4 regions of the Undibacterium sp. GW821-FHT11B02 genome follow, and region 4 is predicted to be linked to each of the others. Evidence: predicted binding sites of a transcription regulator. Region 4 holds the regulator's gene; each other region holds the start of a gene.

Region 1 (3,137 bases), on a different contig from region 4:
ATAGGTCAGGCTGGTGGTTTTGTTGCTGATCTGGTTGCCATCGGCCAGTGTCTGGGTTTTCTCCGCGATGACTTCTGCACTGTAAGGTGCATTTTTTATTGGTTTGACGGTTTGTATGCCTTGCATGCTGACAAATGCCTGATTCATCGCATCTGACACAATACGATTGACGGTTTTTGTATCTGGCACTTCAGCCATTGCCGCCAGTGCAGGCATGGGTGGCATGGGTGGCATGGGTGGCATGGGTGATAGGGGCGGTATTGCAGGCATTTGAATGATTTCTACATGCCGATGTGGCTGCTTTTCATCTGCCGGGGTCGCAGCGTCATTGTCCACATTCGCATGGGCCATCACACAGGAAGAACCCAATAGTATAAAAAGCGGAAATTTGACGTTCATGATGTTTCCTTTTTCGTTAGTCAGAGATGGGTGTCGGTAGTCGTTGGCATTTATTTTAAGAGACGCATGGCTAGAGGCTCTCCATCTGCCGTGACCAACATTTGTGCTTGTACCAGATCACCGGCCATTTCTGGTGAAACTGGCATGCCAAGGCTGGTGAGCCAAGCTGCAGGAATTTCTGCCTCCAGCATGTGCGGGGTTTCGTTGTCCAGGCGTTCCAGTGGTACCAGAGCGACAAAGGGTGGAAGCTCTTCGTTCATGGTTGAGGAATTTTCTGGTGGTAACTGCTGTCTGGGTGCGGGAAATAACACCATCAACATTACCAGGCTAAGGCTACCGCCCAGCGTCAGCAAACTGGCCAGCCAGGGGCGAAGACGTTTGGAACGGACCCGTGTTTTATCCTTGGCTTGCTGCCTGGCGAAGGCTTGCAATAAAGCTTGCTCTGCTGCTTCAGGTGTATTCAGTTCTTGCAAGTTTTTACGCAAAAGGCTGAATTGCTGATCCAGCATGGCATCTTTACTGCAGAAATCCTGATGGGTATTCATATTGTATTTCATCTTTCTGTTCCATTTTTAGCAGCGATTACCTCGGGGCGCCAGCCAAGTCGTTCGCTATATTGCAGCATCGCTGCACGTGCTCTCGATAAGCGGGAACGTACCGTGCCTATGTCTATGCTGCAAATTACGGCGATTTCTGCATATGACAGCTCTTGCAGCTCATACAAAATAATCACGTCACGATAATGCGGGCGCAGCACGGCCACTGCCTGTCTTACATGTTCAGTCAATTGCTGGTTGAAAATGGCATCTGTGGGTTCTGCTGCTTCGCTCATCAATACTTCTTCTTCGTCTTCATCCTCCAAACCTGACAACGGCTGATGGCGGCGTTGGGCCTGATCCTGTTTCAGCAGCAAGTTCCTGGCGATGCCAAACAAAAAATTCTGCAAATTGCCCAGGCCCGCGTCATAGCGATACGATCTGGTCAGCAAGCCCATGAATACGTCTTGTACAACATCGGCTGCCAGCGCGCTCTGGCCGCAGCGCATCAGGGCATAGCGATAAATCGGCCCTTGATGGCGCTGGTACAGACGTTGAAACGCAGCGACATCGCCATCGCGCATTTGCCTTAGCAAGCTGGAGTCTGTATTCCCGGTATCCATATTCATTTGAAGTGTAGGACTTACGCAAAACCGCCCCAACTGCGTTGCAGCTCCTAACCGTACTAAAGTACTGTCTTCGTCACTGCGCCTTGTTGGGACAATTTTGCGTAAGTCCTAATTTGTTTACTGTTGTGTTCGGCTTGGCTTTAGTGAAATCAAGTCTCTTGATAGGTATTACTCTGAGCAAGCTTAAAAGTTCCAACTATTTTGCTGGAAAGGCTGTTAGCCTGATATTTAATGAAAATGCACCTGAGTGGTGATTTTCTGCATTTATTTGGTGCATCTCTATGCAATATTGCTTGCTCATGCATGAATCTACTTGGTTCAAAACTTGCAGTGTTGCTTTTGATAATCCTTTGGTAGTAAAAGTGGACATTCAGTATCTGACTACTTGTTATTTTGAAAATCAACCGAAATAATAGGAAAGAGCAGTCACTACATGGAGCGAGAAAGAAGATATGGATCTGACACCCAGAGAAAAAGACAAATTGTTGATATTTACCGCTGCCTTGCTGGCGGAGCGGCGCAAGGCGCGAGGCCTTAAATTGAATTACCCGGAAGCGGTCGCTCTGATCACTGCCGCCATCATGGAAGGTGCGCGTGATGGCCGCACGGTGGCTGAACTGATGTCGGAAGGTACGCAAATACTCAGCCGTGCCGATGTCATGGAAGGCGTGCCGGAAATGATTCCGGATATCCAGGTCGAAGCAACCTTCCCGGATGGTAGCAAGCTGGTTACCGTCCATCACCCCATTCCTTAGGAGAAAACCATGATACCAGGCGAAACCCTGATAGAGGATGGGGATATCGAATTGAACGTGGGCCGTCCAGTGGTCAGTATTACTGTGGCCAATAGCGGCGACAGGCCGATACAGGTGGGCTCACATTTTCATTTTTTTGAAACCAATCCCTCCCTGCAATTTGACCGCCAGCTGGCTTATGGCATGCGCCTCAATATTGCTGCTGGCACAGCCATCCGTTTTGAACCCGGGCAGCAACGCAGCATAGAACTGGTGGCCTTGGCCGGTGACAGAAAAGTCTATGGTTTCAGCGGCAAAGTGATGGGGGCACTATGAAAATTTCACGTCATGCTTATGCTGAAATGTTTGGGCCAACCACGGGTGACCGCATCCGTCTGGCAGATACTGGCCTGTTCATAGAAATTGAAAAAGACTTCGCCATCTATGGTGAAGAAGTAAAATTTGGTGGCGGCAAGGTGATTCGTGATGGCATGGGCCAGTCGCAAAGACCACATGCCGAAGTCATGGATACTGTCATCACCAATGCCGTGATTATTGACCACTGGGGCATCGTCAAGGCCGACATCGGCATCAAAAATGGCCTTATCGCCTGCATAGGAAAAGCTGGTAACCCAGACATACAGTCCGGCGTTGACATGGCAATTGGTGGTGCGACGGAAATCATTGCCGGTGAAGGCAAGATCGTGACCGCGGGCGGCATCGATTCGCACATCCATTTTATTTGTCCGCAGCAGATAGAGGAAGCGTTGATGAGTGGTGTCACTACCATGCTGGGTGGCGGCACTGGCCCGGCAACCGGGACGGCAGCAACCACATGT
Region 2 (3,137 bases), on a different contig from region 4:
AGGAGGCAATCGACGACGGGTTCATGGGATCTTTCACCATGAAATCGAGCACATCTTTTTTGGTCAGTATTCCATATTGATGGTCAAAGGCAGACTGCAATTCAGAAATGCCGAGCATGGCGCGCCAGCCCTGTTCGGCATCTTTTGCCGACTGTGGCAACATGGAAGTCTGGATATTCACGTCCAGCATACGTGCGGTATTTTCGGCGCGTTCGGTGTAACGTGCCATCCAGAACAAGTGATCAGCGGTGCGGCTTAACATGGTATTTTTCCTCAATCTTAAAACCTGTTGCAACATTCAATGACAGCCCGGGCTGTCTGTCCAAGGCTGTAGTGCTTCAAGAGGCGATTAATTTTCCAGTATCCAGGTGTCCTTGGTACCACCACCCTGTGAAGAATTCACTACCAGTGAACCTTCTTGCAAGGCGACGCGGGTCAGGCCACCCGGGACCATGGAGATATGTTTGCCCGATAGTACAAAGGGGCGCAAATCAATATGTCTGGGGGCGATGCCGCTTTCAACAAAGGTCGGGCAAGCTGACAATGCCAGTGTCGGCTGGGCGATGTAACCATCTGGCTTGGCCAGCAGGCGCTGGCGGAAATCTTCAATCTGCTGCTTGCTGGAAGCAGGCCCGACCAGCATGCCGTAACCACCGGCCCCGTGTACTTCCTTGACCACCAGTTCAGACAAATTGGCCAGGGTGTAGGAAAGGTCTTCTGGCTTGCGGCATTGATATGTGGGCACGTTATTCAATATCGCTTCTTCTGACAGGTAGAACTTGATCATGTCCGGCACAAAGGGATAGATGGATTTGTCATCTGCCACGCCGGTACCGATGGCATTGGCCAAGGTAACCCGGCCAGCGCGATAGACTGACAGCAGGCCAGGTACACCGAGCGAAGAATCCGGGCGGAACGCCAGTGGATCAAGAAAATCATCATCAATACGGCGATAAATCACATCTACCCGCTTGGGCCCGCGTGTTGTACGCATGAAGACAGCATTGTCATTCACAAACAAGTCCTGCCCTTCTACCAGTTCCACACCCATTTGCTGAGCCAGGAAAGCATGCTCAAAGTAGGCCGAGTTATACATGCCGGGGGTCATGACCACCACTGTCGGGTCATCCACACCCATAGGTGCCACTGAGCGCAAATTGTCCAGCAACATGTCTGGATAGTGATCAACCGGAGCAATTTTGTTGCGGGTAAACAGCTCAGGAAAGAGACGCATCATCATCTTGCGATCTTCCAGCATGTAGGACACACCCGACGGCACACGCAAATTATCTTCCAGCACGTAGAATTCGCCCTGACCGGCACGCACTATATCCACGCCGGCTATATGGGCATAAATATCGGAAGCGACAGAAATGCCCTGCATTTCTGGCCGGTATTGTGCATTTTTGTAGATTTGTCCGGCAGGGATAATGCCCGCCTTGATGATGTTTTGATCATGATAAATATCATGAATGAACATGTTGAGTGCCTGCACGCGCTGGACCAGACCTTTTTGCAATTGCGCCCATTCATTCGCAGGAATAATCCTGGGGATGATGTCAAAAGGGATCAGGCGTTCGGTACCAGCATCATCACCATAGACGGCAAAGGTGATGCCAACGCGGCGGAAGCTGAGATCGGCTTCGGCGCGCTTGCGCTGTAACCTGTCTGCAGACTGCCGCGCCAGCCAGTCGCAAAAATCGCGATAATGCTCGCGGGTGTTACTGTTATTGCCAGGCGTGCCTGCGTAGTCGGCCGCCATTTCATTGAAAAATTTTGCCATGTTCAAGTCTCGCGGTTACAGTACAGCAACAGCATATCAAGAAACGTGCCAGTTCACTCACTGATTTGCAGGAACGTGGTTTTGCTTAGACAGGGGTGTTGTTTTGCATGCAAAAATGCCAACCCGATGCAAAGTTGAAAGGGAATACGAAAGGAATGAGGAAGAACACGCAACCTGGCTGGCAGGTTGCGTCGATACAGCTACGGTGTGGACGACGATATTTAGACTACGATAGTCTGATGCTCGTCACCAGCACGGGCACGGATTTCACCAATACGGTACACGGTTTCACCGGCTGCGGCTAATTGTGCCATGGCAGCATCCGCCAGGTCGGCAGCAACAATCACCACCATACCAATGCCGCAGTTGAATACACGGTGCATTTCTGCGTCGGCCACACCGCCATGTTGTTGCAGCCAGGTGAACAGAGGTGGCAATGTCCATGCGTCTTTGTGCAGGACGGCAGTCAATTTGTCGCCCAATACACGTGGGACGTTTTCAACCAGACCACCGCCAGTGATGTGGGCCATGCCTTTGACTTCCATGGATTCCATCAGGGCCAGCAAGGGTTTGACGTAGATGCGAGTAGGTGCCATCAGGGCATCGCCCAGGCTACGGCCGTGGAAATCCGCACTCAGGTCTGGCTTGGCAACTTCGATGATCTTGCGCACCAGCGAAAAGCCGTTGGAATGGATGCCTGAAGAAGCCAGCCCCAGAATCACATCACCAGGCTGGATTTTGCTGCCATCGATGATTTTTGACTTTTCTACCGCACCGACCGCAAAACCGGCCAGATCGTATTCACCATCCGGGTACATGGATGGCATTTCGGCAGTTTCGCCACCGATCAGGGCACACCCGGCTTGTTCACAACCAAAGGCCACGCCTTTGATCACGTCAGTGGCAGTTGCCACATCCAGCTTGCCACAGGCAAAATAGTCAAGGAAGAACAAGGGTTCGGCGCCTTGCACCAGGATGTCATTAACGCTCATGGCCACCAGATCGATGCCGACGGTGTCATGCTTGTTGAGGTGGAAAGCCAGTTTCAGCTTGGTACCCACACCATCGGTGCCGGAAACCAGAACAGGTTCCTTGTATTTTTTGCTGACTTCAAACATGGCGCCAAAACCGCCTATGCCAGCCATGACACCTTCGCGCATTGTTCGTTTGGCAAAAGGTTTGATGGCGTCAACCAGCGCGTCGCCAGCGACCATATCGACACCAGCGTCGGCGTAAGAGAGAGAAACAGGGGTAGAAGTGCTCATGATATTCGGCAATAGGGGCAGGAGGCGGTAAAATAGAGAAATTGCCAGAAAAGTCCGGCAAAACCGCTATTTTAACAAATTGACCGCGA
Region 3 (3,137 bases), on a different contig from region 4:
AATGATCACTGCGAAGATCATGAAGACCTGCATCAGGATGGACAACATGTTTTTGGAACGAACCAGGCCACCGTAGAACAAAGCCAGGCCAGGTATGGTCATCAAAATGACCAGCAAAGTGGCGACCATCATCCAGGCGGTATCGCCTTTATTAGGTGTAGGTGCCGGTGCAGCCGCAGCGGAAGCTGCAGCCGGGTCGGCAGCAGCCGCTGGCGCAGCTGGTGCCGATGCAGGGGCCGCCACTGCCGAAGCGGCAGGTGCAGACGCTGGTGCTGAAGCGGACGCAGATACTGCGGCGACGGATGCTGCTGCAGCCTCAGGTTTGGCTGGTGCGTCTTCGGCGATTGCCATCGATGCAAAACCCAGACTGACCAGTATGGCTGTCCCTGCCACTACATTTTTTAATAGTTTTTTCATATGAGCTCCCTGGTAGCAGATCAGAGTGCGTCGTTGCCGGTTTCACCGGTACGAATACGCACAACTTGTTGCAAGTCATAGACAAAAATCTTGCCATCGCCGATTTTTCCGGTACGTGCAGCGGTTTCTATCGCTTCGATCGCACGGTCAACAATGGCATCATCCACAGCTGCTTCAATTTTTGTCTTTGGCAGGAAGTCAACGACATACTCTGCGCCACGGTACAGCTCGGTATGGCCTTTTTGACGGCCAAAGCCCTTCACCTCAGTCACGGTGATGCCCTGTACACCAATGGTGGACAGCGCCTCGCGGACTTCATCGAGTTTGAAAGGCTTGATAATTGCAGTAATCAGTTTCATGCTAGCCTCAAATATTTAAAAAGTTTTGACTGCAGACAATACCACCGTGGTTTTGCCTGTGAACTTGCCTGCCGGAGTCACGTATAGTCTCCTGTCTGCATTGGTGCCCAGTGCTGCCAGACCAAAGTTGACGCCGAAAAATTCTTTATTGACGCCAATTTTCCAGTCAGTGTAAGAATAAGCACCGTTGTTTTTGATGATTTGGCGGCCAACATGCAAACCCAGTGTATAGCCTTCTGTCACTTCAACATTCGCACCCAAATCAAGATAACCACTGTTCTTACTATTGACGAAACCGAACAGGTTGGTCACGGAATGCGAATATTTTGCGTACACTGGACCTGTGCCGATCTGACCATAAATTTCAGTTGTGTTGGCGTCAGCAAAACCAGGTACCTTGTTCAGACCATTGGATGGGTATACATAAGACAGTACGCCGACATCATAAGAAACGTCCTTGACGATCTCGCCTTTTTTACCGGCATACAGATCCCATTCGACGTCGCCGCTACCACCAGCATCCTTGGTCCATTTGATGGTTGACAACCAGGTACCAGCGTAAAAACCACTGGGATTGTGTACATAATCAGCGCCGCCTTGCAGTGCTGGATCAAGGCGAGATTGCGAAATGGCACGATAGCGGTATTCACTGACTACGCCAACGTTGAAGCTGACTTCATTATCTGGCTTGGCTTCTTCTGGCTTGGCATCTTCTGCCTGGGCAAAACCACCAAAGAACGACGTAGCAACAGCAGCGGCCAATACTAATTTTTTCATTGCGCTTCCCCCATAGTTGATTAAGATTTGAATCGGATTAAACCTTGTTGCATTCATCGCATACTTGCAGATACCACTGCCATGAACGCCTGAATTTTCTTTTCATATCCCTGTTAGCAGGAGTCGTGCCAACTACGCAATTTTTCAGGCACAGATTGAAATACCTCCGGCAAAACCAATAGCCATCGGGGGCAGATGCGCTATCATTGCCTTATGGGTAAAATGGCAAGCGAAGTGTGCGGCATCAATGCACCAATAAAATGCACTGATTTTTCTGCACAAAATTGATGCATTGAAAAATATGCACCGTTAAAGTGCACATTCAAGATAGAGGATAATAAATGAACAAGCAAAATTTCTTTAGCGACATGCAGGCCAAAGTAAATCAGGTCCTGGAAAATTCTCCCGCAAAAGACCTGGAAAAAAACGTCAAGGCCATGATGAGTCAGGGATTTTCCAAACTCGACCTGGTCACCAGGGAAGAATTTGATATACAGGCACAAGTACTGGCAAAAACACGCGCCAAGCTGGAAGCATTGGAAGCCAGGGTAGCCGCCCTGGAAGCACAACAAAACGACGAATAATCAGGTTCAGCAAACCGATGTCGCTCGCCGTCCTTAAAAGCCGCGCCCTGAATGGTATGGATGCACCACAAGTTACCGTGGAAGTGCATCTGGCCAATGGCCTGCCAGCCTTTACTATCGTCGGTTTGCCAGAAACCGAAGTCAAAGAATCCAAGGACAGGGTCAGGGCTGCGCTGCAAAATGCGCGCTTTGATTTCCCAGCGAAGCGGATTACAGTTAATCTGGCCCCGGCTGACCTGCCTAAAGAATCGGGGCGTTTTGATTTGCCCATTGCGCTGGGCATACTTGCCGCGTCTGGACAAATCCCGGCGGATGCCCTGGATCAGTATGAATTTGCCGGTGAACTTTCACTGTCGGGTGAACTAAGACCCATACGCGGCGCGCTGGCCATGACCTTTGCCATCTGCAAAAGCCAGCAACACAGCAAACAAGTACCAGCCTTTATCCTGCCACGTGCCAATGCTGATGAAGCTGCATTGGTCAGCGATGCAGCCATTTACCCAGCCGATTCATTGTTACAAGTGTGCGCTCACTTCGCCGCGCTGGGTAATGATAGCAAGCTGGTACGCCACCGCGCCCATTCGCAGGTACAGCGTCCACGCTATGCCGACTTTGCTGAAGTCAAAGGGCAATTGCAGGCCAAGCGTGCACTGGAAGTCGCCGCAGCTGGCTCTCACTCAGTCATTATGGTGGGGCCGCCTGGCACCGGTAAATCCATGCTGGCGGCACGCTTTCCCGGTATTTTGCCAACCATGACTGATCAGGAAGCGCTGGAATCGGCCGCCGTACTATCGCTGACATCAGGCTTTGCAATAGAGCGCTGGAAAGCAAGACCTTACCGGGCACCCCATCACACAGCCTCTGCAGTTGCACTGGTTGGAGGTGGTGGCACACCACGTCCGGGTGAAATTTCTCTCGCCCATCGTGGCGTACTCTTCCTCGACGAACTGCCAGAATTTGACAGGAAAGTATTGGAAGTATTGCGGGAACCGCTGGAGTC
Region 4 (3,137 bases):
CAAGGAAACCACGATAGAAGCCGGCTATTCTGAAAGCGATGGAAAAAACAGCGTACGTATCTTATCCAAAGGTGTGCAACTGATACGCGGTACGCTAATAGTGAACTCTGAAAAAGCCGTCGTCACCGAAGCACCAAATGGTGACCAGTTTGTGGTACTGACTGGTGGTGTCGGCAAAAAAGTCAGCTTCCGGCAAAAACGCGATGGCGGCCCCGATCTGTGGGTAGAAGGCGAAGCCGACCGTGCTGAATACAATCAGACAACAGAGATCGTCAAATTCATCTCCAAAGCCAAAGTGCGCTACCTGGAGGGCAAAAAGGTCACTCAGGAACAGGAAGGCGAATACTTGTCCTACGACAGTAAAAATGATATTGCCATCGGTACCAATTCAACCACTGGTCAGCATGTAGACGGTGCTGGCCGCGTCAAAATCACCTTGCAACCCAAACAGACCAATTAAATGAGTGCCAAGCCTAGTACCTTGCTCGTCAAGGGATTGCAAAAACGCTATGGCGCGCGCCAGGTGGTGCGCGATGTATCGCTGGAAGTGAAAAGTGGTGAAGTGGTTGGCTTGCTTGGCCCGAACGGTGCCGGTAAAACCACCTCTTTCTACATGATTGTTGGCCTGGTGCCATCCGACGCCGGCGATATCACTATCGATGATGTCAATGTCTCGCAACTGCCTATACACCAAAGGGCCGTGCTTGGTTTATCGTACCTGCCTCAGGAAGCTTCCGTTTTTCGCAAACTGACGGTAGAAGACAATATCCGTGCTGTGCTGGAATTACAAAAAGATGCCAACGGAAAATTTCTTTCCGAAGATGCCATCACCAACAGGCTCGACGCCCTGTTGGCCGATTTACAAATTGAAAAGATCAGGGAAAACCAGGCGCTGTCGCTGTCAGGTGGCGAACGCCGACGTGTAGAAATTGCCCGTGCACTGGCTACCAATCCGCGTTTTGTCTTGCTGGACGAGCCCTTTGCCGGCGTTGACCCGATTGCCGTAATCGAAATCCAGCGTATTGTGCGTTTTCTCAAGGAACGTGGCATCGGCGTGTTGATTACCGACCATAACGTACGTGAAACCCTGGGCATCTGTGATCATGCCTACATCATCAATCAGGGGGCAGTACTGGCCAGCGGCAAGCCGGATGACATCATACAAAATGAATCCGTGCGTCGCGTCTATCTGGGGGAACATTTCCGGATGTGACGGGAATCATCATGAAACAAAGCCTGCAACTACGTACTTCCCAGCATCTGGCATTGACGCCTCAATTGCAGCAATCGATACGATTGCTGCAATTGTCCACATTGGAATTGCACCAGGAACTGGAAACCCTGCTCATAGAAAATCCCATGCTGGAGCGTGTGGATGACCCGCTGGACCATGCCGTACGGCTGTTGGCCGACGGTGCCATCAATACCAGCAGCACAGCGGCTGATGCCGGCATGGAAGCACCCGCCGTACGAGATGAAAGCAGTAGCACTGCCGAGCCGCAAGGTGAAACGGACACCGCCATCAGCAACGAGGCAACCAGCGCCAGTGAAGATGACTGGAGTTTTGATGATGTGCATCACGGCAGCAAGAGCAGTGACGATGAAGATGGTCGCCCGCAACTAGGTGCCGCCCACATCACGCTGCGAGAACATCTGCAAGAACAAATGCGCTTGAACCTGCGCGAACCCCGTGACCGCGCCCTGGTCGAGCTGATGATTGACGCCATCGACAACAATGGCTACCTGACGGAAACCCTGGAAGAAATCCATGCTAGCCTGCCACTGGAATTATGTGTCGAACCAGAAGAGCTGGCGTTTGCCTTAAACATGCTACAAAGCTTTGACCCGGCAGGTGTGGGCGCTCGCACACCTTCAGAATGCCTGGCCCTGCAAATCAAGCGTTTGCCAAAAGTTGCTTTCGTGACACGCAGGCTGGCGTTGCAAATTGTTGAAACGCAACTGACCTTATTTGCACAAAGAGATTTCACCAAACTCAAGAAAATTCTTGACTGTGATGACGAAGATTTGCGCGACGCACAAACTGTCATCAGGCTATGCAAACCCCGCCCTGGCATCGACTTTGCGGTCGATGAATCTGATTATGTTGTGCCGGATGTTATCGTCAAGAAATCAGGTAATGGCTGGCAAGTCATGCTGAATCAGGATGTTATGCCCAAATTGCGTGTCAGCAGCATGTATGCCAACATCATGAAGCAAAATCGTGGTGAAGGTGGGTTGGGCTCACAGCTGCAGGAAGCGCGCTGGCTCATCAAGAATATGCGGCAACGTTTCGACACCATTTTGCGCGTTGCACAAGCGATAGTTGAAAGACAACGCAATTTTTTCACGCACGGTGCTGTTGCCATGCGCCCCCTTGTTTTGCGCGAAATTGCTGATACACTAGGATTACACGAGAGCACTATCTCACGTGTAACAACTCAAAAATACATGCTGACCCCTCACGGCATGTTTGAGTTGAAATACTTTTTCGGCAGCCATGTCGCGACGGAAACAGGGGGAGAAGCATCTTCCACCGCGATACGCGCACTCATCAAGCAGTTGATAGGAGCAGAAGACCAGAAAAGCCCACTCTCTGATAGCAAAATTGCAGACATGCTGGGTGAACAGGGCATGGTAATTGCCCGACGGACAGTTGCCAAATACCGTGAAGCCCTCAAAATCCCCCCAGTGAGTTTGCGTAAATCTTTGTAAGCAGTCCTTGTAATCACGGTTTGAATTGCTATATATGATTTAGCTCAAGGCAATAAGACAGCAATGAGCTTATCGTTACAGCAAGCAACATCACTATAGGAGCACAGTATGAATCTCACCATCAGTGGACATCACGTCGAAGTAACTCCTGCAATTCGTGAATATGTACATACCAAACTAGAACGTATCAGGCGACATTTCGACCAGGTCATTGATATCGCCGTCATCCTGACGGTGGACAAGCTCCGGGAAAAGGAAAAACGACACAAAGCCGACATTAATTTGCATATCAGTGGCAAAGATATTCATGTTGAAAGTCTGGCTCATGATCTGTATGCAGCGATTGATACGCTGGTAGACAAACTGGATCGTCAGGTCATCAAGCACAAAGACAAGATTCAGAACCATCAGCACGACGCCATCAA

Evidence for each region. The regulator sigma-54, encoded in region 4, starts transcription at its own class of promoters, with help from an activator protein. The targets are predictions, from matches to a motif close to TGGCANGNAANCTGCTTT.
Region 1: a site for sigma-54 is predicted at 1,879-1,896, ahead of AC1RVX_RS19240 (urease subunit gamma). Genes of this name have one in related genera too.
Region 2: a site for sigma-54 is predicted at 1,817-1,834, ahead of AC1RVX_RS10915 (circularly permuted type 2 ATP-grasp protein). Genes of this name have one in related genera too.
Region 3: a site for sigma-54 is predicted at 1,667-1,684, ahead of AC1RVX_RS00560 (TorF family putative porin). Genes of this name have one in related genera too.

Annotation. Positions count from the first base shown of each region.
Region 1 covers NZ_JBXASD010000008.1:331,665-334,801, reverse strand. The annotation lists gene AC1RVX_RS19255 (hypothetical protein) at 1-399, opposite strand, end outside; gene AC1RVX_RS19250 (hypothetical protein) at 450-956, opposite strand; gene AC1RVX_RS19245 (RNA polymerase sigma factor) at 953-1,558, opposite strand; gene AC1RVX_RS19240 (urease subunit gamma) at 2,017-2,319, shown strand; gene AC1RVX_RS19235 (urease subunit beta) at 2,329-2,634, shown strand; gene ureC (urease subunit alpha) at 2,631-3,137, shown strand, end outside.
Region 2 covers NZ_JBXASD010000004.1:462,942-466,078, forward strand. The annotation lists gene AC1RVX_RS10910 (alpha-E domain-containing protein) at 1-262, opposite strand, end outside; gene AC1RVX_RS10915 (circularly permuted type 2 ATP-grasp protein) at 350-1,783, opposite strand; gene purM (phosphoribosylformylglycinamidine cyclo-ligase) at 2,005-3,048, opposite strand.
Region 3 covers NZ_JBXASD010000001.1:122,469-125,605, forward strand. The annotation lists gene AC1RVX_RS00550 (ammonium transporter) at 1-417, opposite strand, end outside; gene AC1RVX_RS00555 (P-II family nitrogen regulator) at 438-776, opposite strand; gene AC1RVX_RS00560 (TorF family putative porin) at 792-1,553, opposite strand; gene AC1RVX_RS00565 (accessory factor UbiK family protein) at 1,895-2,137, shown strand; gene AC1RVX_RS00570 (YifB family Mg chelatase-like AAA ATPase) at 2,155-3,137, shown strand, end outside.
Region 4 covers NZ_JBXASD010000010.1:78,794-81,930, reverse strand. The annotation lists gene lptA (lipopolysaccharide transport periplasmic protein LptA) at 1-460, shown strand, start outside; gene lptB (LPS export ABC transporter ATP-binding protein) at 461-1,213, shown strand; gene AC1RVX_RS21095 (RNA polymerase factor sigma-54) at 1,225-2,712, shown strand; gene hpf (ribosome hibernation-promoting factor, HPF/YfiA family) at 2,821-3,137, shown strand, end outside.